4 regions of the Paenibacillus sp. FSL H3-0302 genome follow, and region 3 is predicted to be linked to each of the others. Evidence: predicted binding sites of a transcription regulator. Region 3 holds the regulator's gene; each other region holds the start of a gene.
What was found. The regulator Rex, encoded in region 3, represses fermentation and respiration genes when NADH is low (regulators of the CRP and FNR family bind a similar motif). The targets are predictions, from matches to a motif close to TTGTGAAATATTTCACAA.

Region 1 (5,623 bases), 3.0 Mb from region 3:
CGATATGTATTTTCCCCCATCCATGAACCTGTTGAGCCAATTCAAATAGAACTTGATTGCTGTCTTCCATTCCATTATGAATCGCAACCACAGCATAAAGCGTAAATTCCTCATGTCTCCCCAACGTTAGAAGCAAATCCTTAACTTGCTCGTTTTGAAAAAGGCCCAGTAAGGCAATCCCGAATTTGACGACATTTCGGTGCGCCGCATTCTCCGCTAACCATTTCGCTTCATGGAATACGGAGTCCGGCTGTATCCCGGGCTGCTTGCGTACCTCATCCAGAACAACATCCATCATTCCCCCTATATCTGTCTTCACAAGCTTAGCATATAGGGCCTTTCTTGTTGAATTCTTAGACTTTCTGGATTGCTTCGCCAGCAGGCGAACCAACTCTCTTGCCTCATCCGTCATCTTAGCAGGTCCGGCATGATGTCCAAAAGCTCCATCCAAACCGCCCGCTACCCATCTGATTTTATCACCGGACCAGAATTCTTCGTCATCCGGCAGCGATCCATCCACGGATTCTCCTTGTACCTGAATATGGGAGTAAATGGAGGGCCTGCCCTCCCAAAGCGGCCGTTTAGCTCTATCGAAGAAAATAACCATCGTTCACAACACCTCTTCCTATAATTCCTTCAATAACAATCAGAACAGCTCGATGATTTTTTAAACGGCTGCATTATCGTATCAGCTTCTGTATCTATATTTGCTTATTTTGGGAGTAATGAACATGGCGAAAGTATTACAAATGGGTATATATTTTCACATTTTATCCAATTCCTCTAGCGTTGGACTGAGAAAGCCCTCCAGTTGTTGCTGCAATTTGCTCTAGAACATGTAATTCCGCCTTCAATAACAAAACAGAGGACAGGCTTGTTGGCTCCGGGTTTGCCCCTTCTCCATACATCCGATCCTCAATCTCTTCACTTCTTTAGCCCCGCCCTGCTCCTTGCTTCCAAATTTATCGAGCAACGCACAGAATTTATTCCATAGATTCAGATTAAAAAACGATTAGTGATCTGCCCTTTACAGAAACCGATCCCTTTCTTGTTTTACGGTCCTCCTTCTCTAAATCATACAAAAACCGAGAAAGGTCACTTTATTTAAAAGTGTCTATTTCTCGGTTACAGTTTATCAAGCAGTTACGTTAACTAGTTAGGTTGCTCTTCCATCGCTCTAATAGATTCATCAACCTTCACCATCATGGAACATTCGACTCTTTTGCGGAAGATGTCACAGCTGAAGTCATAGGTTCCGACCAGGGAACCCGTCGCGTGCAGCGCATTGGCAGGACAACCGCCGCTGCAGTAGAGTTTCGCCCAGCAGTCCTTACATTCCGGCTTCGAGTAGCAGTTACTCTCTTTAAATTGACATTGCAGCTCAGGTTGTGTGATGCCATCCCAGAGATTTCCCATGCTGTACTCTTCATCCCCTACGAACTGGTGGCAAGGAAAAAGCTCTCCCCAAGGGGTGACAGCAAGATATTCGGTTCCCGAACCACAGCCAGTGATTCTCTTCTGGATGCAAGGTCCTTCCGAGAGGTCAAGCATGTAGTGATAAAAGGTAAATCCCTTGCCTTGTTCACCGCGCCCGATCATTTCCTTGGCGAGAATTTCGTACTGGTTGTATATCTCCGGGAGGTCCTCCTCGGTAAGTGCATAGGGTTCCCTTGGATCACAAATGACCGGTTCCATCGAGATTTTGTCAAAACCAAGATCTGCGATATGAAATATATCATTGGTGAAATCAACATTGTTACGGGTATAGGTTCCTCGTACATAGTACTCTTGGTCTCCGCGCTTACGAACGAATTCCTGGAACTTCGGAAGAATATGATCATAGCTGCCTTTTCCGTTAACCGTTTGGCGAAGCCGGTCATGAACCTCTTTTCTTCCATCCAGGCTTAATACGACATTGTACATTTCCTGATTTAAAAACTCGGTGACCTCATCGTTCAGCAGCATCCCGTTCGTCGTGAAGGTGAAGCGGAACTTCTTTTTGTATTCTTGTTCTTTGCTTCTTGCATAAGCTACGATCTGTTTAACCACTTTCCAAGCCAAGAGCGGTTCCCCGCCAAAAAAGTCGATGTCCAGGTTTCGATGATGACCCGAATTTTCAAGCAGGTAATCGATAGCTTTTTGTCCAACCTCATAGCTCATGATTGCTCGATCTCCGTTGTATTTCCCTTGGCTAGCGAAGCAATAGTCGCATGATAGATTACAGGTATGCGCAACATTGAGGCAGAGTGCCTTAACATAAGTTTTCCGTTTTTTTAAATCAAGCGAGAGGTTCTCATACTCATCTTTTGTAAAAAGCTGACCATCATTTATAAGCTCCTCGATATCCACGATGGTTTCTCGAATGTCACTCTCAGAAATGCTGGAATCATGCTTATATTTCTCTAACATCATTGTCACGATTTGGTCGACAGAAGTTTTCTCATAAAGCGCTATAATTTCATATGCTAGGTCATCAACAACATGTACTGAGCCACTGTAAGTGTCGAGCACGATATTGTATCCATTTAGTTTATATTGATGAATCATACTTACTAATCAAGCTCCTTTTGCACACAAGTAGAAACGGCTTTGCCATCCTTTAGAGGAAGCGTCCATTTCTTAAAAATAGCCGCCCATCAGCAGAGCAATGGGCGGTAAAATTCCGAATCCTATCTGTTCATTGCATTTTCACACTTCTGGTTTGCAACGCCGCAGGAAGTTTTACAAGCGGACTGGCAAGAGGTCTGGCATGCGCCGCATCCGCCGTGTTTTGCGGTATCCATCAGTTTGCGGGTGCTCAGTGTTACGATTCTTTTCACGATAAATAACTCCTTCTGTAATTTCTTGTGATCACTTTCACTTAATTTCCATGGAACATCGTAGCAACATCACGCAGGTACGTCTATGATGCCTGTCACCTAGCAGAGCAGAGAGGGGTTAAACATAAGCATCAACACTAATTTTCGTGCAGTCTTTCATGCTTGTGATCGTAGGATGCGGCAGCGGGAACCAGAGTCAGAGCAATGCTAAAAAAGTGAAACAAAAAAGAGACGGCAATGATGCCATCTCTTTAACAACATTTTTTCTCATACTTGTCCGTAAAGTCCAATAAATATAAGGATTTCATAGCACTGTATCCTTCCTTACCAGTAGAGCGACACTCTCCACATACGTGGGTGGACAATGTGAACAAACTTATATGAGGAGCCCTAAGACACTTCCAGACAGTTTATCTGCTCTTGAATATTCAATGAAGTTATTTATTTTTATAATGTACTACGCCTTAGTTCATAAAAATATTGCACTATTGGATGCTTTAACTTCATCTTCTCGCTCATGTTTAAAATCCAACCGTTTTGATAGAAGGCGGCTCCGAGCATAGCATCTATGGCGTGCTGCAGAGGGACGAGAATGGCCCTCCTATCCATAACCGAACGGATGCTTTTTGTACTCTAAGGGGCTTGAGCCGACTCTATTTTTGAACACACGACTAAAATAGTACTGGCTCTTATACCCTACCTTCACGGCCAGATCCCCGATTTTGATATTCGGCATTACGTCATCCAGAATCTCCTTCGCCTTCGATATCCGAAGCTCAGTGACATAGTCAAGGAATGAAGCACCGATTTCTTGCTTCATACGCTTGCTAAGATAGGTTTGGTTGATATGAAATAGTGCTGCTACTCGAGTAATAGACAGCTCCGGATCCTGATAATGACTGTCAATATACTCGGTCACTTTTTGGATAAGCACTGTTCCATCCCCTGTATACCCGGGAAGCTCCCGCTCCTTATCCACCCTGCCTTCATGTGAATGCAAAGGATATTTTACCTGAAGATGCTCATCGATCCGATGAAGCAGCTTGTTCAGATCACTCTTCGGCACAGGTTTCAATACATAATCGAATGCTTGCAGTTGCACGGCTTGACGCGCATATTCAAAGTTATCGTACCCGCTGATGATGACAACCAGAACCGACGGGCAGCGTTCGCGCAATATATTCATCAGATCGAGCCCATTCATATTCGGCATGTTGATGTCCACAAGACATACATGTGGTGGGGCTTCCTCCACCATATTCAATGCTTCGTTTGCACTTTTCGCTTCTCCTGCAACCTCAAAAAGATACGGACTCTCCTCAATGTATTGTCGCAAGCCTTTGCGAATGATCGTTTCATCATCGACGATGACAATCTTCCACATCTTCATTCCACTCCCCGTCCAAAGGTATTCGAATGACCATAACGGTAATGCCATCTTCGCTCTTCACTGCAAGGCCATATGGCACTCCGTAAGCTAGTCGAATGCGATGGTTTACACTGTATAGCCCAAAGCCTGTGGCAGAACGATCATATGTATCATCAAGAAGGGCTTGATTTATCTGCTCAAGCTTCTCTTCCGGAATCATAACCCCATTATTTTCAACCTTAATGACCAAATAATCGGCCTGTTTATATGCTGTAATCGAAATTTTGCACTTTTGATACCCAAGTGGCTTAATCCCGTGATAAATCGCATTTTCCACCAAAGGCTGCAGTATGAAGCGAACAACTTGGCACTGAGCAAGCTTTTCATCATATCGAAGCTCGTAGTCCAGAATCTCCTCATATCGCACACCTTGAATATGAAGATAACTCTCGACATGGTACAACTCCTGATCAAGCAGAATGTAGGGACTGCCTGTGCCAAGCCCTAATCGGAAATACGCGCTAAGCGCTTCCACCATCTCCACCACATTGTCTGCTCCATGTTCCGTTGCCATCCACTGGATCGTATCCAATGTGTTGTATAAAAAATGCGGCTTGATCTGCTCATGAATCAGTCTGAGTTCCATCTCCTTTCGGTCCTGCTCCACAGCGTATAATTGAACAAGCATGTCATTGAAGCTTCGTCCAAGATCGCCGATCTCATCCGAGCGCGTAACATCTGCTCGTATGGTTTGGTTGCCGTTCTGCACATTTTCCATTACCTGGCGAAGCGACTGAATTGGACGAATAATGGAAGAAGCAAGCAGCACCAGAAAGACGATAAACGCACTACCGATAAGAACGCCTACCAGCAATGCAGTCCGCTGGGTTTTGATCACCGCTAACGATAGACTTGAATTCGGTACTTTGAGTACTAACTTCCAGCCTTCCACATTTTGAATTGGAGCCTCAAATACACTCATGTTCTTCTTATCTGCTGTATCCTCCGCTCCATCTTCTTCACCCAGCTCTCTGCAATCGACGATAAGCTGGCCTGACTGGTCATATAGCATTACATCTTGAGCAATCTCCCTCATCTTCTTGACGGAGACGGCTGCGGCAATATAAGCTACCTCATCATTCACCGATGGATTCACGCGATAAAGAATGACAACGATTTCGGCTGCATTCGCTTTGGATACGATCGGATTGCTTACCACATAATTGGAATCTGAATTCAGCAGTTTTCGATAGTAGGGTCGGTTTAGTATCGAAAAAGGCTTGTCCCTTGCTGACCAGGAATTTCCGTGAATATCCACCACGCGTATGGATTCGTACTCTACTTTCTTCTTCGCCTCGAACTTATCGAACTCTTGCAGCAATTCATCTCGTGTCCACTGATGGTCCGAAGCTAGAGAAGCAAGCATGTCTATCTC
Region 2 (5,623 bases), 2.5 Mb from region 3:
AAGCGGTTGGCCGTTCCTCGCCTTTAGCTACAGCGCCAATTAATTTAGAAGCAAAACCAAATATAGAGGTAAGTGATGCTGTATAACGTATAAGTATAATAGGCCCCTCTTGGGTATCCACAAGCAACGATCCGCCGCCTACCCCGCCTACTACCCGGGCATCAGTAATATTCGAGACTAGAAGCTTTGAGACCAGTTTCCCGTCCGTTCCCCAAACGGAAATCTCCTTCTCAGTCAATACAAGCCACTGCTCACCGAATTGCCCATCTTTCATTAAATCGGATACAGAGTGAAATAAAGGTTGTTCTGTAAGCTGTATTTCTATAGACTTGGGAAGTTTATCAATAGATGTCATACATTTCTCCCCTTTCTTTACCCAACTATTTACTCACATATATTTACAGTGGTAAAGATGAAAAAATGATTATAATTGTTTTGTATGGTAATTTAAACAAATAAAAAGACACCTCTAAAGGTGTCTTTTTGTATTACTTCCTATGGTACTGGCTATACGCTTATTTCAAAGCTTTCCATACCCAGTTCTCTACTTCTGGCAAATCAATACCCTCTTCACGAATGAATTGGTGATGTTTCTTAACGATAGCATCCATTTCATCTGCGATCGCTTTATAGTCGTTAGCATTAGGCAAGCTCAGAACAGCTTCCTTCGCCAAGTCAAAGCGGTCCATTTGATTCAATACGCGCATATCGAATGGTGTTGTGATATCGCCATTCTCGCGGTATCCGTGTACGTGCAGGTTATGGTTATGGCGATCAAAGAACAAGTCTTTAATCAGACCTTCATATCCATGGAAAGCGAAGATAACTGGTTTATCTTTTGTGAAAAATTGATCAAACTCTTCGTCAGATAAGCCACGCGGATCTAATTTTTGACTTCTCAGTTTCAACAAGTCTACCACGTTGATATATCTAATTTTAAGGTTCGGCAGTTTTTCATGCAGGATAGAGATGGCAGCCAAGCTTTCGATAGTTGGTTCTGTACCTGCAGAAGCAAAGACAACATCAGGCTCTCCACCTTGATCGGTGCTTGCCCAGTCAATAATCTTCAGTCCTTTATCCACCAGCTCTTGTGCTTCATCCGCACTGAACCATTGTGGACGAGGATGTTTGGAAGAAACAATCAAGTTAATTTTTTGACGGTCATTTAAGACGGTGTCAAAGACAGCCAGCAAGGAGTTGGCATCAGCCGGCAAATACTCACGGATAAATTCTGGTTTTTTATCAGCCAAGTGACCTAGCAAACCTGGATCTTGGTGAGTGTAACCATTGTGGTCTTGTTGGAATACAGTTGAAGTTGCTACCACATTCAATGATGGAATATCCGCACGCCAGCTTTGATCTGTTGCTTTACGTAGCCATTTGAAATGCTGAGTAATCATCGAATCCACGACACGCAAGAAAGCTTCATAGCTTGCAAAGAAACCATGGCGACCTGTCAATACGTAACCTTCAAGCAAACCTTCTGCCTGATGTTCAGACAATTGGGAATCGATAACACGGCCATAAGAAGCTAGGAATTCGTCATTCGGCTCAATCACTTGATCCAACCATTGACGTTTCGTCACTTCAAAGACAGGTCCCAGACGATTGGACATTGTTTCATCCGGTCCGAAAATTCTGAAATTGCGGTTCTCTTCGTTCAGAGAGATAACATCTTTCATGTATTTACCCAGAACGGCCATATCTTGTGCTATTACTTCACCTGGTTTGGAATTATCAAGTGCGAACTTACGGAAATTCGGTAAGTTTAGATCTTTAATTTGGTTGCCAGCATTAGTAACTGGGTTCATTCCCATACGTCTGTCGCCAGTTGGCAGAATCTCAGCAAGTTCAGCGTTCAGACGACCATTGTCATCAAATAATTCTTCTGGTCTATAGCTGTTCATCCACTCCAATAACGCTGGAGCATGCTTCATATTTTTTTGATCCACTGGAATCGGCACCTGATGGGCACGGAAAGAGTTCTCATTCGGAACACCATCCCATTGCTTTGGACCCGTCCAGCCCTTAGGAGAACGGAAGACCAACATTGGCCAAACCGGACGCGTCAGGTCATTGTTGTCACGTGCATTCTTTTGAATCGCTTCAATTCTTTCAACGATGGTATCAAGCACCTTAGCCATTTCCGGATGCATTAGATCAGGATTTTCGCCTTCAACGAAGAACGGTTCCCAACCCATACCTTTAAAGTATGCAGTAATTTCTTCTTTGGATTGACGAGACAGAATCGTTGGGTTACTGATTTTGAAACCATTTAAGTGCAAGATCGGCAGAACTGCACCATCAGTAACTGGATTGATGAACCGGTTGGAGAACCATGAAGCCGCTAATGGGCCAGTTTCAGCCTCTCCATCACCAATAACAACAGCGGAGATTAAATCTGGATTATCCAGAATTGCACCTACACCATGGGATAGAGAATAACCTAATTCGCCACCTTCGTGGATCGATCCAGGTGTTTCAGGGGCAGCATGGGAAGCAACTCCACCTGGGAAAGAGAATTGTTTGAACAATTTCTTCAGGCCTGGGATATCTTGTGTGATTTCCGGATAAATTTCAGTATAGCTACCATCGAGATAGGAGTTCGAAACCATAACCTGACCGCCATGACCAGGGCCCTCGATGTAGAACATATTCAAATCATATTTAGTAATGACCCGATTCAAATGGGCATAAATAAAGTTCTGGCCTGGAATAGTTCCCCAGTGTCCAATGGGCTTAATCTTTACGTCTGCTTCTTTCAGCGGTTCTCTTAACAACGGATTATCTTTCAAATACAGTTGACCTACAGAGATGTAGTTAGTTGCGCGCCAGTATGCATCAAGCTTCTCTAAATAAGTTTTTGATGAGTAATCAACATCCATGGATAATACCATTTCTTCCACTCCCCAAAATTTTTTCTGTGTCTACATTGCCGTAATTTCTTCCACAAGTACATCATACCGCCGCGAAAAATTAATTCAACCTTTTCAACAAATGATACGGTCCAATTTTGTGAAAATATGAACATAGTATGAAATACAGTGTCAATTGTCTGTAAAAATACGTCAATATTAATATATATGTAAAAATATGGACTGAAGTTTGCGGGGGTATTTGCTCCTTATCCTTCATCTATTTTGCGCAAAACAAAAAAAATAAGACCGAGAAAAATTCCCCAGTCTTACTTTTAATGAACGGACACAAAGGTATTAAATTTTAAGTATTTATAGTGGAAGCGCATATGGGAGAATTCAAATGGCGTGCCATTATCTAAAAAGAAAATCCCTTCCATAATGCTTACTGGCTCATTTGCCTGCAAATGCAGCAGCTCTTGATCCGTAGCCTCAGAGGGTTCTGCGGATATCGATAAAAAGGATTTGGTTACCGCCAGATTTCGTGAATCCTCCAAATAATTAAAGATAGATCCTTCAATAATGGTCTGATTTAAATTCTGCACGATTTTGATTGGGATATAACCCGTTTCAATCATAAAGGGTTCATCATCAAAAAGACGTAAGCGAATGATTTTGTAAACAAAATCATGAGGGCCTAAAAACAGATCCCGTTGTAGTTCTTCCGTTGGTGGAATGACCTCAAATTTCAAAACTTTAATCTTTGGCTTCTTCCCATTCATTTGAAAATTGTCGGTGACACCTAAATTAGAGCCTTCGTAGTTAAAAATAGATTCATTTTTTATGTATAAAGGATTTATAAATGTCCCTGAGCCACGCTTTTTAAAAATAATGCCGGCATTTGCCATTTTAGTCAGAGCACTTTTAATAGAACTACGACTCACTTGATAAGTTTCACTAAGCGTTCGTTCATCCGGTAATTTCATATCGGGAAACTGCCCAGCAAAAATTTTCATTTTTAAGTCATCAATAATTTGTTTGTAGACAAACTGTGTCATGAAGTACTCCTTTTCAGGTCGATACAAGTTTTATTTCAATCTTTACTATAACATAATAACCAGACGTTTATAATCTATCCGGCCAGCTTATTTACGTCGGCGATTTGTCATGCGATTGTACATCACTAAACCGGCAATGACCATGCCCAGCGTCCCCATACTACTTGCTGATTCAGCCTGCATACCAAACAAAATGCACAGGTTAGTGACCAAGCTTTTTGTAAGTACAGCAACAATAATTAACATCAACGGGCGCCAAATGTTGTATCTTCTCATCCAGGCAACACTCCTAATCCAATTTTCTCAAACTATTGATCGATTTCATCTATTATATCACAAGATAGTAACCGCATTCATTTCCTATAACCGTAAAGAAATCGAAGCCGATCAGCATTTTTTACTTCCCTCTATCTTTTTCTGTATTCTAGCCTAGCGAACGTGACGTCTATGTGTCATATTCGCTTTCAATTCCTCAGCTTCTCCTATCCGTCAATTACGCCTTTATTCGACTTTTGGTCTGGACTTATCCTTTTTCACGGATTATAATAACGAATGCACACCAAAAGACGAACATTAAGGCGGAAATCATGAGAAATTATATGCAAATATTCCTAGGCACTTCATTTTCTAGCCTATCCCCAAAAGAAATACAAATTTTAAAGGATCATCTCTTCTGTATCAATTCGGATGGGATGATAGAAATGATCGTTGCACCGGATCACCCCGACTATCAACCCTTGCTTGATGCTTATCAAGGTCAGGACAATTTTCATTTATTAGCTGAAGGCCAGTATTTTTTACCCGGCTTTATCGACCTGCATGTCCACGCGCCACAATGGGCTCAATCTGGAACTGCATTAGATATCCCGCTCTATGATTGGCTAAATACTTATACCTTCCCACTGGAGTCTAAATTCTCGGACCTGGCTTTTGCAAAAAAAGTCTACGATGACGTGGTTGGCACTTTGCTCGCAAACGGAACCACTACAGCACTTTATTTTGCAACGGTGCATAAAGAGGCCAGTCTATTATTGGCTAAAATATGTGCGGAAAAAGGACAACGTGGACTCGTTGGAAAAGTGGTTATGGACGATCCGCAGGGAAATCCTGAGAATTACCGCGACTCCGACACCCACACCGCACTAGTGGATACGGAAGAATTTATACTAGCTGTACAAGAACTCGCTAAATCTACTAAACAAGGCGTTTATCCAGTAGTGACACCAAGGTTCATTCCAAGCTGCACTAATGAGGCTTTACAAGGCTTGGGAGAACTAGCCGCTAAATATGATACGTATGTGCAATCGCACTGTAGTGAAAGTGATTGGGCACATGGTTATGTGCAAGAACGGTTCCAGAAGAACGATGCTTTTGCCTTGCATGATTTTGGTCTGCTCAGTGATAAATCTGTCATGGCACATTGTAATTTTTTAGATGAAGATGATGTGAATTTGTTTGCAGAGACAGGAACAGCTATTGCGCATTGTCCGATATCCAACGCGTATTTTGCCAATAGTGTCATTCCGATCGCTGACTTCCATGCCAAAGGCGTTGAGATTGGTTTAGGCTCTGATATTTCCGGAGGTTTTTCACCTAGTCTCTTCGACAACATTAGACAAGCCGTTATGTCTTCAAGAATGCTGGAGGATGGAGTGAATCCCTCACTTTCTGCACAAAACCGCGGAGTACCCGGATCGCGAATTACGATCC
Region 3 (5,623 bases):
GAGATGATGATGGAGCTTGTTCCGCTCTTGGATGATGTTGTGCTTGTAGGGCATAATGTCGCTTTCGACTTCCATTTTTTACAAAATGCTTTAGATCGTTGTGGTTATTTGCCATTTCAAGGGCGGATTTTGGATACGATTGATTTTCTGAAAATTTGCTTTCCTTCGCTCACATCTTATCAACTAGGCTCTGTCAGTGCTCATTTTGGAGTGACACATGATCGTCCGCACCAGGCAGATAGTGATGCACTTGCGACTGCTTTAGTGCTGCTGAAATGTCTGGAGGAGCTCTACGAGCTGCCGCTGCTTACGATCCAGAGACTCTGTGAGCTGTTTACCGAAGAGGATAGTGATCTGGGCTGGTACTTTGATGGTCTGCTGCGAGAGCGGGAAGCGGAAACGCTACAGCCCGAAGGTGATCTGACTTTCTATCGTCAATTAGCGCTTGCAGTAGGAGATTGGACGGAGTTAGCGCCACCTAGAGATGAACATGCTGAGAATCCGCTAGCGAATTTATCTTTTACTGATTATATGGACGAAGTAACCAAACGACTTAAAGACACATTACCGCAGTATGAAAGCCGGGAAGCTCAGGATATTATGATCAATGAGGTGATGACGGCACTTGCCGAAGACAAACACCTACTGATCGAAGCGGGCACAGGAACCGGTAAATCGCTCGGTTATTTGTTGCCTGCCATTTATCAAAGCGTTCGCACCAATGAAAAAGTCATGGTCAGCACTCATACCATTAATCTGCAGGACCAATTGCGCGAGCGGGATATCCCTTTGTTAACGCAGGTAGTTCCTTTTCCGTTTAAAGCTGCTATTTTTAAGGGAAGAGGGCATTATTTGTGTCTGCGTAAGTTTGAGCATAAAATTAATAAAAAGGACTTTATAAGCCCAAGGGAAGATGCGCTTACTGCCGCTCAGATGATTGTATGGCTCACTCAAAGTGAATCAGGGGATGATGAAGAGCTGAATTTAAGCGGCCGGGGCGGTGATTTCTGGGAGACGGTGGCAAGCGATACCGATTCCTGTCTGGGCCGTTCTTGTCCTTGGTTCCGCAAATGTTATTATCATAGGGCCAAGCATGAAGCTGGGATTGCTGACGTGGTTATTACGAACCACTCCAAGCTATTCGCAGATGTTAAGGCTGGGCACCAGCTGCTTCCGGCTTACGAGCATCTTGTCATTGATGAAGCACATCATTTAGAAGATGTGGCTGGTAAACATCTTGGCATGCATATGAAGCATTTCACTGTGGCACACACATTATCGCGGCTGTATAAAGATAGCCGAAACGGACAGCTTCCTGCTCTTCGTCAAATATTACAGTCGTCAGGCAGTGAAGAGGCTTCAGAATGGAGCGGAGTCATCGATCGGATCTACCCGGATCTGCTTAACGTCAAAGAAACCTGGGATGCACTCAGCGACAAGCTGTTCAGCCTTTTGCCGGAACGCAGTGATGCAGGGGCAGGGGAAGCGGGACAACTGGTTATGCGGTTGATTCCCGCCCGTAAGCCGAAGGATTGGGATGAATTGGTTGCACTAGAGAACACTATGAATCTGACGTTAAGCGACATCATCCGTAAGGGTGATAAAATGCTTAACGAGATGCGCGACCAGGAAAGCCAATCCTCAGCAGACAGTCTTGTTACTGATATTAGCGGTTTATTTAAGGATTTGGCTTCCATCCGTGAGCAAGTAAGATTCTTTATGGGGCTGAATGACGATAATGTAGTATATTGGCTGGAGGCAAATGGAAATTACCGCAGCAAATCACTGCAGATGTATGCCGTCCCTGTGGATGTTAGCAGCCAGCTTAAAGAGTTGTTCTTCGATAAGAAAAAAAGCATCGTGCTTACCTCGGCGACGCTGTCTGTAGATAAGTCTTTTCAATTTATGATTGATAATCTCGGACTTAACGAAGCTGCGGAAGAAGGACGTCTAATGACCTCACTTCTTCCTTCTCCCTTTAAGTATCGCGAGCAGGCACTGTTAGTTATACCGCGTGATTTTCCTAGTGTGAAGGGCAGTGTGGGCGATGCTCGATTTGTCGATACACTCGTACAGTCATTATCGGAAGCTGCTAAAACAACACGTGGGCGGATGCTGGTTCTGTTTACTTCTTATAAAATGCTGCGTCAGGTATATGATCCGCTTAAAGAGGCTTTAGCCTCACAAGAGATTACGGTGCTTGGTCAAGGCGTAGAAGGTGGCAGCCGGAGCAAGCTGATCCGCCGCTTTCAGGACAGTGCAGCATCCGTATTGCTGGGGACGAGCAGCTTCTGGGAAGGTGTAGATATTCCAGGTGAAGCACTGACTTGCCTGGCCATCGTGAGACTTCCATTTCAACCGCCGAATCACCCGTTGGCGGAAGCGAAGTCGGAGTTATTACAGGCCCAGAAGAAGAATCCGTTCATGAAATTATCTGTTCCTCAAGCGGTTATTCGTTTTAAGCAGGGATTCGGAAGACTGGTTCGCACGGCGCAGGATCGCGGAATAGTTATTGTTTATGATACAAGGGTTATTGAATCTCATTACGGGAAGTATTTCCTTTATTCATTGCCTGGTCCCAAAATGGAGCATATGCTTACTGATCAAATGGTCCCACGCATAGCGGAATGGCTAGAGGATGGCGGCGCTTCTTAAAACGCTCGTCTTCAGTTTAGCTCCTCCTTATCCTTAAGGGCGGTGTGTTACAGTACCGTCCTTAATAAGGAGAGGTAGACGTTTGAATATGGATTTTCACAAGAACATTACTATTTTTAGGAGGAAAAATATGAAATCGGAAAAAATATCAGAAGCCGTTGTTCGCAGACTACCTGTGTACTTGCGTTTTTTGAATGATCTCCAGAATCGCGAAATATTAACAGTTTCCTCTCAGGAACTTGGACAAAAGCTTGATCTTAATCCCGCACAGATTCGTAAGGATTTAGCATATTTTGGTGACTTCGGCAGAAAAGGTATCGGCTATGATGTAACGTATCTTATTGAGAAAATCCGTCATATCCTGAAGCTGGATCAACAGCTTAATGTAGCTTTAGTTGGAGCAGGTAATCTCGGACATGCCTTGTCTAATTACAATGCATATCTTAAAGATACTATGAAAATCACGGCTATATTTGATTCGTACGCTCCTAAGGTTGGACGTAAGATCAACTCCCTTACTGTGCAACCGATGGATGAACTAGGCAGCACGATTCGTGAGCAAGGTATTCGCATTGCCATTATTACCGTACCTGATTCAGAAGCTCAAAATGTAGCAGATATTCTCATTTCTTCTGGGATTGAAGCGATTTTGAACTTTGCCCCTGTGATTCTGAAGACACCACCGAATATCCGGGTGCATGCAGCTGATTTTACAACTGATCTGCAAAGTCTTGCTTATTACTTGCGGGATGGAAAGGAAGAAAGCGAACATGAACAACAATAAAACGATAATTAAGGGCGGGTATTTTCTGACTCCGGGAACGGATGAGCCGGTTCTGAGTGGATATATGACTATTGAAGATGATTTAATCACTTACATAGGAAAAGAAGAGCCTCAGATGGAAGCTGGAGTGCAAGTGGTTGATGGCAGCCGTCTGCTGTTCATGCCTGGACTTGTAAACACACATGGTCATGCGGCGATGTCTTTGCTGCGTGGATATGGAGATGATTTAGCGCTACAAGTGTGGCTTCAGGAGAAGATGTGGCCAATGGAGGAAAAGTTCACCGGTGATGATGTATACTGGGGAACCTCCTTATCTGTATTGGAAATGCTGAAGGGTGGAACTACGACCTTCCTCGATATGTATGATCATATGGACCGAGTAGCCGAGGTAGCTGAGTTATCAGGTATCCGTTCCGTATTGATGCGTGGTGTGATCGGGTTATGTCCAGAGGATGTACAGAATCACAAGCTTGCGGAAGCGATTTCTTTTGCCCGTAACTGGCATGGAAAGGCTGAAGGTAGAATTACTACTATGATCTCGCCGCACGCCCCTTATACATGCCCTCCGGACTTCCTGGTTAAGTTCGTGCAGGCAGCGCATGATCTGGATTTACCGATGCATACGCATATGTCCGAAACGAAACGTGAAGTGGAACAAAATGTGGCGGATTACGGGTTGCGTCCTGTAGCTCACTTAGAGAAGCTTGGCATGTTCACACGTCCCTCGATAGTTGCACATGGTGTTCATTTAAATGATGAAGAGATTGAGATCTTGGCTCGCCATAATGTGGGTGTATCTCATAATCCGGGCAGTAATTTGAAGCTGGCTAGCGGAGTGGCTCGGGTTACTGATCTTCTAAAAGCTGGTGTGAAGGTGTCTCTTGGCACGGATGGCGCGGCAAGCAACAATAACTTGGATATGTTTGAAGAGATGCGGCTTGCAGCTCTCATTCATAAGGGTGTCAGCGGTGATCCAACGGCTGTTCCAGCTCCAGAGGCTCTGCGTATGGCTACAGAATATGGCGCGCAGTCCATCTTTTTAAATAATGTAGGCAGACTTGCTGTAGGGATGAAAGCAGATTTCATTGCTGTTGATATCGATCAGCCGCATTTGCTGCCACACACAGATCTGTTGTCTCATGCAGTTTACTCTGCTAGCGCTAAGGATGTTGAGCATGTGTGGGTGAATGGTATACAGGTCATCAAGCATGGACAATGCTTAACCCTGGATGAGGAAGCTATCCGGCGTAAAGCGCAAGAAGCCTTCGAAGGTTTATTGAAGCGTTAAGTCTGGAGAATAACGAATAAATAATAGGCTGCGACTTTTTGCTTTTAGCAAAAGTTGCGGCCTTTTGTGTATTTTTAAGGCTGGGAAAGCTAGAAAATTATGAAATTTTGGATAAACGCGCGGGTGTGTTATATAATCAAAAAAGATATATTACTAGAAAGGGAGCTGTACCTTGAAGAAAAGGAAAAAATGGATCCTCCTGGGGTCAGTTCTGATTCTGCTCCTGGGGTTTGGACTTATCCAGTTCTATGCCTATATTATGAAAGATCAATGGAACGAGCGTGATATCGCTAAGGATGTTGCCAAAACCAGAGCGGGTCTAACACAGGTAACCAAAGCACAAAAATCGGTTTGGGATGAAAATGCAGTGTACTGGGTATTAACTGGGAAAAATGAAGCCGGGACTGCTCTTATGGTCTGGGTCCGCTTTACGGTAGATGGAAAATTTGCTGAAGGCGACGACGCAGTGTTTGCTGAGGAACTAAGTAAAGGAACCTCGGAAGCCCAAATACGCGGCATTATCAAAGCTGATCTTCCGGACATAACGATTGAACGCTTGCTGCCGGGAGTATATAACGGAGAGTATGCTTGGCAGCTTTTTTATAAACAGAGCGGTCGGTATTATTATCAATTTTATCGCTTTTCGGATGGGTCCCGAATGGGCGAAGGTTACAGTTTACCTAAAAGTTAAGTTGAACATAAGGAAATTAAGGGTGGCATAGTAAACAAGCGAACTTATTATAAGTTCGCTTGTTTACATTTATTTGATGTACAAAAGTGATATACTAAGTGATATACTGAATGGGTGGTTATCACCGAATATTCTCTTATATTCACATACGAAAATAGGCCGATTGATTAAAAATCAAGGCCGATTTTGTCGAAAGTGAGGAATT
Region 4 (5,623 bases), 270 kb from region 3:
AAATTGCGCCTGCAAGGTTGGTTCTCCACCGGATACAGTTAACCCGCCACCGGATGAACGATAATAGTTTATATATGGCTCGATTTCCGAAAGCACTTCTTCTAGAGTCATTTCTTTACCTTCATCTAAAGCCCAGGTATCAGGGTTATGGCAATACTGACATTTCAGCAAGCAGCCTTGCATAAATAAGACAAATCGAATACCAGGTCCATCAACGGTTCCAAAGGTTTCCAAAGAATGTATGCGACCTTTAATCATAGGATGTCATCCTTTCGCCACGCCAGACTAACAGTCCCTTTTTCAACGATGAAGATCCCTGTCCTTGAGACTGTCATATCCCTATATCGCGGCAATAAAATTTAAAATTTTAACAATTCTCAAACAAGATATTACCGCCCTTGAGACAAGGGCGGTATCTTCCTTGCAATTATTTCAATAGTAGTACTAATTCAAAGATCTTCATGACAGGAACAAATTACATCGAACCGTGGAATGTACGGTTGATTACATCCATTTGTTGTTCACGAGTCAGCTTGATGAAGTTAACTGCATAACCGGATACACGGATAGTCAATTGTGGATAGTTCTCTGGGTGCTCCATAGCGTCCATCAGCTGTTCACGGTTAAATACGTTAACATTCAAATGCTGAGCGTTGTTATGGAAGTATCCATCCATCATGTGTACCAGGTTAGACTTACGGGAATCCTCGTCTTTACCAAGTGCCTTAGGTACGATGGAGAACGTATTAGAGATACCATCTTGTGCATCGGAGTAAGGCAGTTTAGCTACAGAGTTCAGGGAAGCCAAGGCACCTTTCTTGTCACGTCCGTGCATTGGGTTAGCACCTGGTGCGAAAGGTTCACCTTTCTTACGTCCGTCAGGTGTAGTACCTGTCTTCTTACCGTACACTACATTCGAAGTAATGGTCAGTACCGATTGAGTCGGCACAGAATCACGATATGTTTTGTTTTTACGGATCATAGTCATGAAGGTTTCAACCAATTCTACTGCGATGCTGTCAACAGCATCGTCATTGTTACCGTAGCAAGGGAATTCGCCTTCGGTTTCGAAATCGATCGCAATACCTTGTTCGTTACGAATAGGTTTTACTTTGGCGTATTTAATTGCGCTTAGTGAGTCAGCTGCAACGGACAGCCCAGCAATACCACAAGCCATCGTACGCAGAATGTCACGGTCATGCAGCGCCATTTCGATACGTTCGTAAGAATATTTGTCATGCATATAGTGAATGATGTTCAAAGTGTTAACATAAGTCTTAGCCAACCACTCCATCATCGGTTTGAAACGTTTCATTACTTCGTCATAATCCAGATATTCAGAAGTGATCGCTGGGAATTCCGGTCCAACTTGTGCTCCGGATTTTTCATCCACACCACCATTGATAGCATACAGTAATGCTTTTGCCAGGTTGGCACGAGCACCGAAGAACTGCATTTGTTTACCGATACGCATTGGAGATACGCAGCAAGCAATCGCATAATCTTCACCCCAGTATGGACGCATTACATCGTCATTTTCATACTGAATTGCACTAGTTTCGATGGAAACCTTAGCACAATATTTTTTGAAGGCTTCAGGCAATTTTTCGGACCACAGTACAGTTAAGTTTGGTTCCGGAGCTGGACCCAAGTTGTACAGGGTGTTCAAGAAACGGAAGCTGTTCTTAGTAACACGAGTTGTTCCGTCTTCAGCCATACCACCGATGGATTCAGTTACCCATGTTGGGTCGCCGGAGAACAGATCATTATAGTCAGGTGTACGCAAGAATTTCACGATACGCAGTTTCATTACGAAATGATCGACGATTTCTTGTACTTGTTCTTCAGTCAAAGTACCTTCAGCAATATCGCGTTCTGCATAGATGTCCAGGAAAGAGGACACACGGCCCAGGGACATCGCCGCACCATTTTGCTCTTTAACTGCTGCCAGATATCCGAAGTATACCCATTGAGTAGCTTCTTTGAAGTTGGTCGCCGGTCTGGAAATATCCATACCATGAGCAGCTGCCATTTCTTTCAATTCGCCAAGTGCACGAATTTGTTCGGACAGCTCTTCACGCAAACGAATGATATCTTCAGTCATGGAATCTACTTCAAGCTCAGTTTGTTGTTGTTTTTTGTCTTTAATGAGGAAATCAATACCGTACAGAGCAATGCGGCGGTAGTCGCCGATGATGCGTCCGCGTCCGTAAGCATCAGGAAGACCTGTAATTACGCCGGATTTACGCACAGCTCTCATGTCTGGTGTATATGCATCAAATACGCCTTGGTTATGCGTTTTGCGAATGTTCGTAAACATGTCAACGATGTTTTGTGGAAGCTCGAAGCCATAAGCCTTCGTAGCATCAACCATCATCTTGATCCCGCCGAATGGCTGGATGGAACGTTTGAAAGGAGCATCAGTCTGTACGCCTACAATTTGTTCCTTGTCCTTGTCAATGTAGCCTGGAGCATGTGAAGTGATTGTGGAGACAGTATCTAGGGAAACATCCCATACGCCGCCTCTTTCTCTTTCTTCCTTGCTCAATTGGGAAATAATCTTCCACAGTTCAGTTGTGTTACTAGTAGGTCCTACGAGGAATTCTTCGTTTCCTTCATAAGGCTTAATGTTGCTTGCGATAAAGTTGTTAACGTCAACTTTTCTGGACCATTTACCTTTTGTAAAACTTCTCCAACCGGATTTCACTTCTTGTACATCTTTTTCAATCACCGACATGCTAAATCCCTCCATCTATATTTATATTATATTTGTAGAGATCGCGGGCTTGAAGGTTGATCCCGTGTCTCGTGATCCCAAGAAAAATATGGTTGTTCGAAAATTCACAATCATTGTTCCATATATGGGACCGTTGTTTATATAAACATTTTAGTTTATTTTCTATAAATAGACTGTGACAAATATCACCTTTCCGGTGATATTTGTCACTTATATCTAATCCACAACCATCCTATTATCTACTTAACCAAATATTAATTATCAAATCTTCCGTAGAAAGCATTACGATATACATCTGCGAGTTCAGATACCAGCGGCAGCTTAGGATTGGCAGTTGTACATTGATCTTCAAATGCACGGTCAGCCAAGTAATCTACATGGGATTCAAAATCCTTAGGATCAAAGCCCAATTGTTGGAAGGATTCTTCGATACCCAGTTTTTTGTTCATGTCGCGAATAGCATTGATCAGGCTAGTTACACCTTCTTCAGTTGTGCGAGCTGGCAATCCCAGAATACGGGCGATTTCTGCATAACGCTCGTCAGCTACGAAGTGTGAATATTTAGGGAACGAAGCGAACTTCGTAGGTTTCTTAGCATTGTAACGAATAACGTGTGGCATAAGGATCGCATTAGTACGACCGTGAGCAGTGTGATATTGACCGCCCCATTTATGCGCCAAGCTGTGGTTAATACCCAGGAAAGCATTAGCAAAGGCCATACCAGCAAGTGTTGATGCGTTATGCATTTTTTCACGGGCAACTCTGTCGCCTTCAAGAGCCGATTTTTCAAGGTATTGGAATACCAATTGGATTGCTTTAATTGCCAGACCATCCGTGTAGTCACTCGCCATAACAGATACATAAGCTTCGATGGCATGTGTCAATACGTCCATACCTGTATCAGCTACAGCAGTTTTTGGCAAGCTATATACGAACTCTGGATCAATGATAGCTACGTCTGGAGTTAGCTCGTAGTCAGCCAAAGGATATTTAGTGTGTTGTTCAGTTGTTTTATCGGTAATAACTGCGAAAGATGTTACTTCCGAACCTGTACCCGAAGTAGTTGGAATCGCTACAAACTTAGCTTTGTTTCCAAGTTTAGGGAATTTGTAAACCCGTTTACGGATATCCATGAATTTTTGTTTCAGACCGTTAAAGTCAGCGTCTGGATGTTCATAGAATAACCACATTCCTTTTGCAGCATCCATTGGGGAACCACCACCAAGTGCGATGATGCAGTCCGGTTGGAATCTGTTCATCATTGCTGTACCTTTTTCAACTGTAGTTGTCGATGGATCTGGTTCAACTTCCGAGAACACTTCGATCGCTACAGGAGTTTGGCGTTGACGCAGGTAATGTTCAACTCTCTCAACATATCCAAGCTTAACCATCATTGGGTCAGTGATAATTGCGACACGTGTGATATCAGGCATTTTGGTCAGGTACTGAGTAGCGCCTTTTTCGAAATAGATCTTGTCAGGTACTTTAAACCATTGCATATTCACGGTACGACGATTCACCCTTTTCACGTTGATCAAATTAATTGCTGTAACGTTTTGCGACACGGAGTTACGACCATAAGATCCGCAGCCCAGCGTCAACGAAGGGATGTTAGTGTTATAGATATCGCCGATCGCACCATGAGTGGAAGGCGAGTTAACGAGAATACGTCCTGTTTGCAGACGGTTGGAGAACTTCATGATTACTTCTTCATTGTTGGAGTGGATAGCCGAACTATGGCCCATACCACCAAATTCAACAACTTGTGCTGCGCGTTCAATACCTTGATCTGCGTTTTTAACTTTGTAGCAAGCAAGCACAGGACTCAATTTTTCAGCGGACAATGGATATTTAGTGCCTACACCTTCAAGTTCTGCTACCAGAATCTTAGTGCCGGCAGGAACTTGAATGCCGCACATTTCAGCAATTTTCACTGCGGATTGTCCAACGATTGCTGGATTAACCGCACATTTATCAACGTTCATAGCGCCGCTAGTAAGTTTGGCAGCTTCTTCTTTGTTAACAAAGTAGCAGCCATTAGCGATCATTTTCTTTTTCACTTGATCGAAGATTGGTTCTTCGATAATAACAGCTTGCTCGGAAGCACAGATCATACCATTATCAAATGTTTTGGAAAGAATGATGTCCGTTACGGCTTGATCGATATCCGCGCTCTTTTCGATGAATGCAGGTACGTTACCAGGACCTACGCCAAGAGCTGGTTTACCACAGCTATAAGCTGCTTTTACCATTGCAGAACCGCCTGTTGCGAGAATAAGTGCAACGTCAGGGTTGTTCATCAAAGCGTTTGTTTTGTCCATCGTTGGCATTTCAATCCATTGGATACAGTTCTCAGGTGCGCCAGCTTTTACAGCCGCATCATGAAGAATTCTAGCAGCTGCTGCACTACACTCTTGCGCAGATGGGTGGAAACCGAATATAATAGGGTTCCGTGTCTTAATCGAAATCAACGCTTTAAACATCGTGGTGGATGTAGGGTTGGTTACCGGTGTGATACCCATTACAATTCCGACGGGCTCAGCAATTTTTTGGAAGCTTTCATAAGCATTGTCTTCAATAACGCCTACTGTTTTATCGTATTTAATTCCGTGCCAGATATATTCTGTCGAGAAGATGTTTTTAGTAATTTTGTCTTCGTAAACCCCGCGGCCAGTTTCTTCTACAGCCAATTTAGCGAGGTACATATGTTTGTCGAGTCCAGCCAACGCCATTGCATGAACGATTGTGTCAACTTGCTCTTGATCCAGCGCCATGAATGCCTCATGTGCTTTTTTCGCTTTATCCACCAAAGTCTGAATATACTCTTCAGCGGTAGTTTGTTTAACTTGGGCGGCGACTTCGTTCTTAACTGCCATCTCCCTCGTC

Region 1: scfA (six-cysteine ranthipeptide SCIFF) is a predicted target of Rex. The motif match lies at 2,845-2,862, and genes of this name have one in related genera.
Region 2: MHH50_RS01135 (phosphoketolase family protein) is a predicted target of Rex. The motif match lies at 3,014-3,031, and genes of this name have one in related genera.
Region 4: pflB (formate C-acetyltransferase) is a predicted target of Rex. The motif match lies at 2,830-2,847, and genes of this name have one in related genera.

The regions. Positions count from the first base shown of each region.
Region 1 covers NZ_CP150284.1:787,825-793,447, reverse strand. The annotation lists gene MHH50_RS03475 (limonene hydroxylase) at 1-607, opposite strand, end outside; gene scfB (thioether cross-link-forming SCIFF peptide maturase) at 1,153-2,547, opposite strand; gene scfA (six-cysteine ranthipeptide SCIFF) at 2,670-2,819, opposite strand; gene MHH50_RS03460 (response regulator) at 3,421-4,203, opposite strand; gene MHH50_RS03455 (histidine kinase) at 4,178-5,623, opposite strand, start outside.
Region 2 covers NZ_CP150284.1:233,434-239,056, reverse strand. The annotation lists gene MHH50_RS01140 (ABC transporter ATP-binding protein) at 1-355, opposite strand, end outside; gene MHH50_RS01135 (phosphoketolase family protein) at 516-2,897, opposite strand; gene MHH50_RS01130 (GntR family transcriptional regulator) at 3,191-3,913, opposite strand; gene MHH50_RS01125 (hypothetical protein) at 4,001-4,189, opposite strand; gene guaD (guanine deaminase) at 4,501-5,623, shown strand, end outside.
Region 3 covers NZ_CP150284.1:4,649,891-4,655,513, reverse strand. The annotation lists gene dinG (ATP-dependent DNA helicase DinG) at 1-2,655, shown strand, start outside; gene MHH50_RS20645 (redox-sensing transcriptional repressor Rex) at 2,786-3,439, shown strand; gene MHH50_RS20640 (amidohydrolase) at 3,426-4,727, shown strand; gene MHH50_RS20635 (DUF5590 domain-containing protein) at 4,900-5,418, shown strand.
Region 4 covers NZ_CP150284.1:4,922,417-4,928,039, forward strand. The annotation lists gene pflA (pyruvate formate-lyase-activating protein) at 1-258, opposite strand, end outside; gene pflB (formate C-acetyltransferase) at 476-2,737, opposite strand; gene adhE (bifunctional acetaldehyde-CoA/alcohol dehydrogenase) at 2,992-5,613, opposite strand.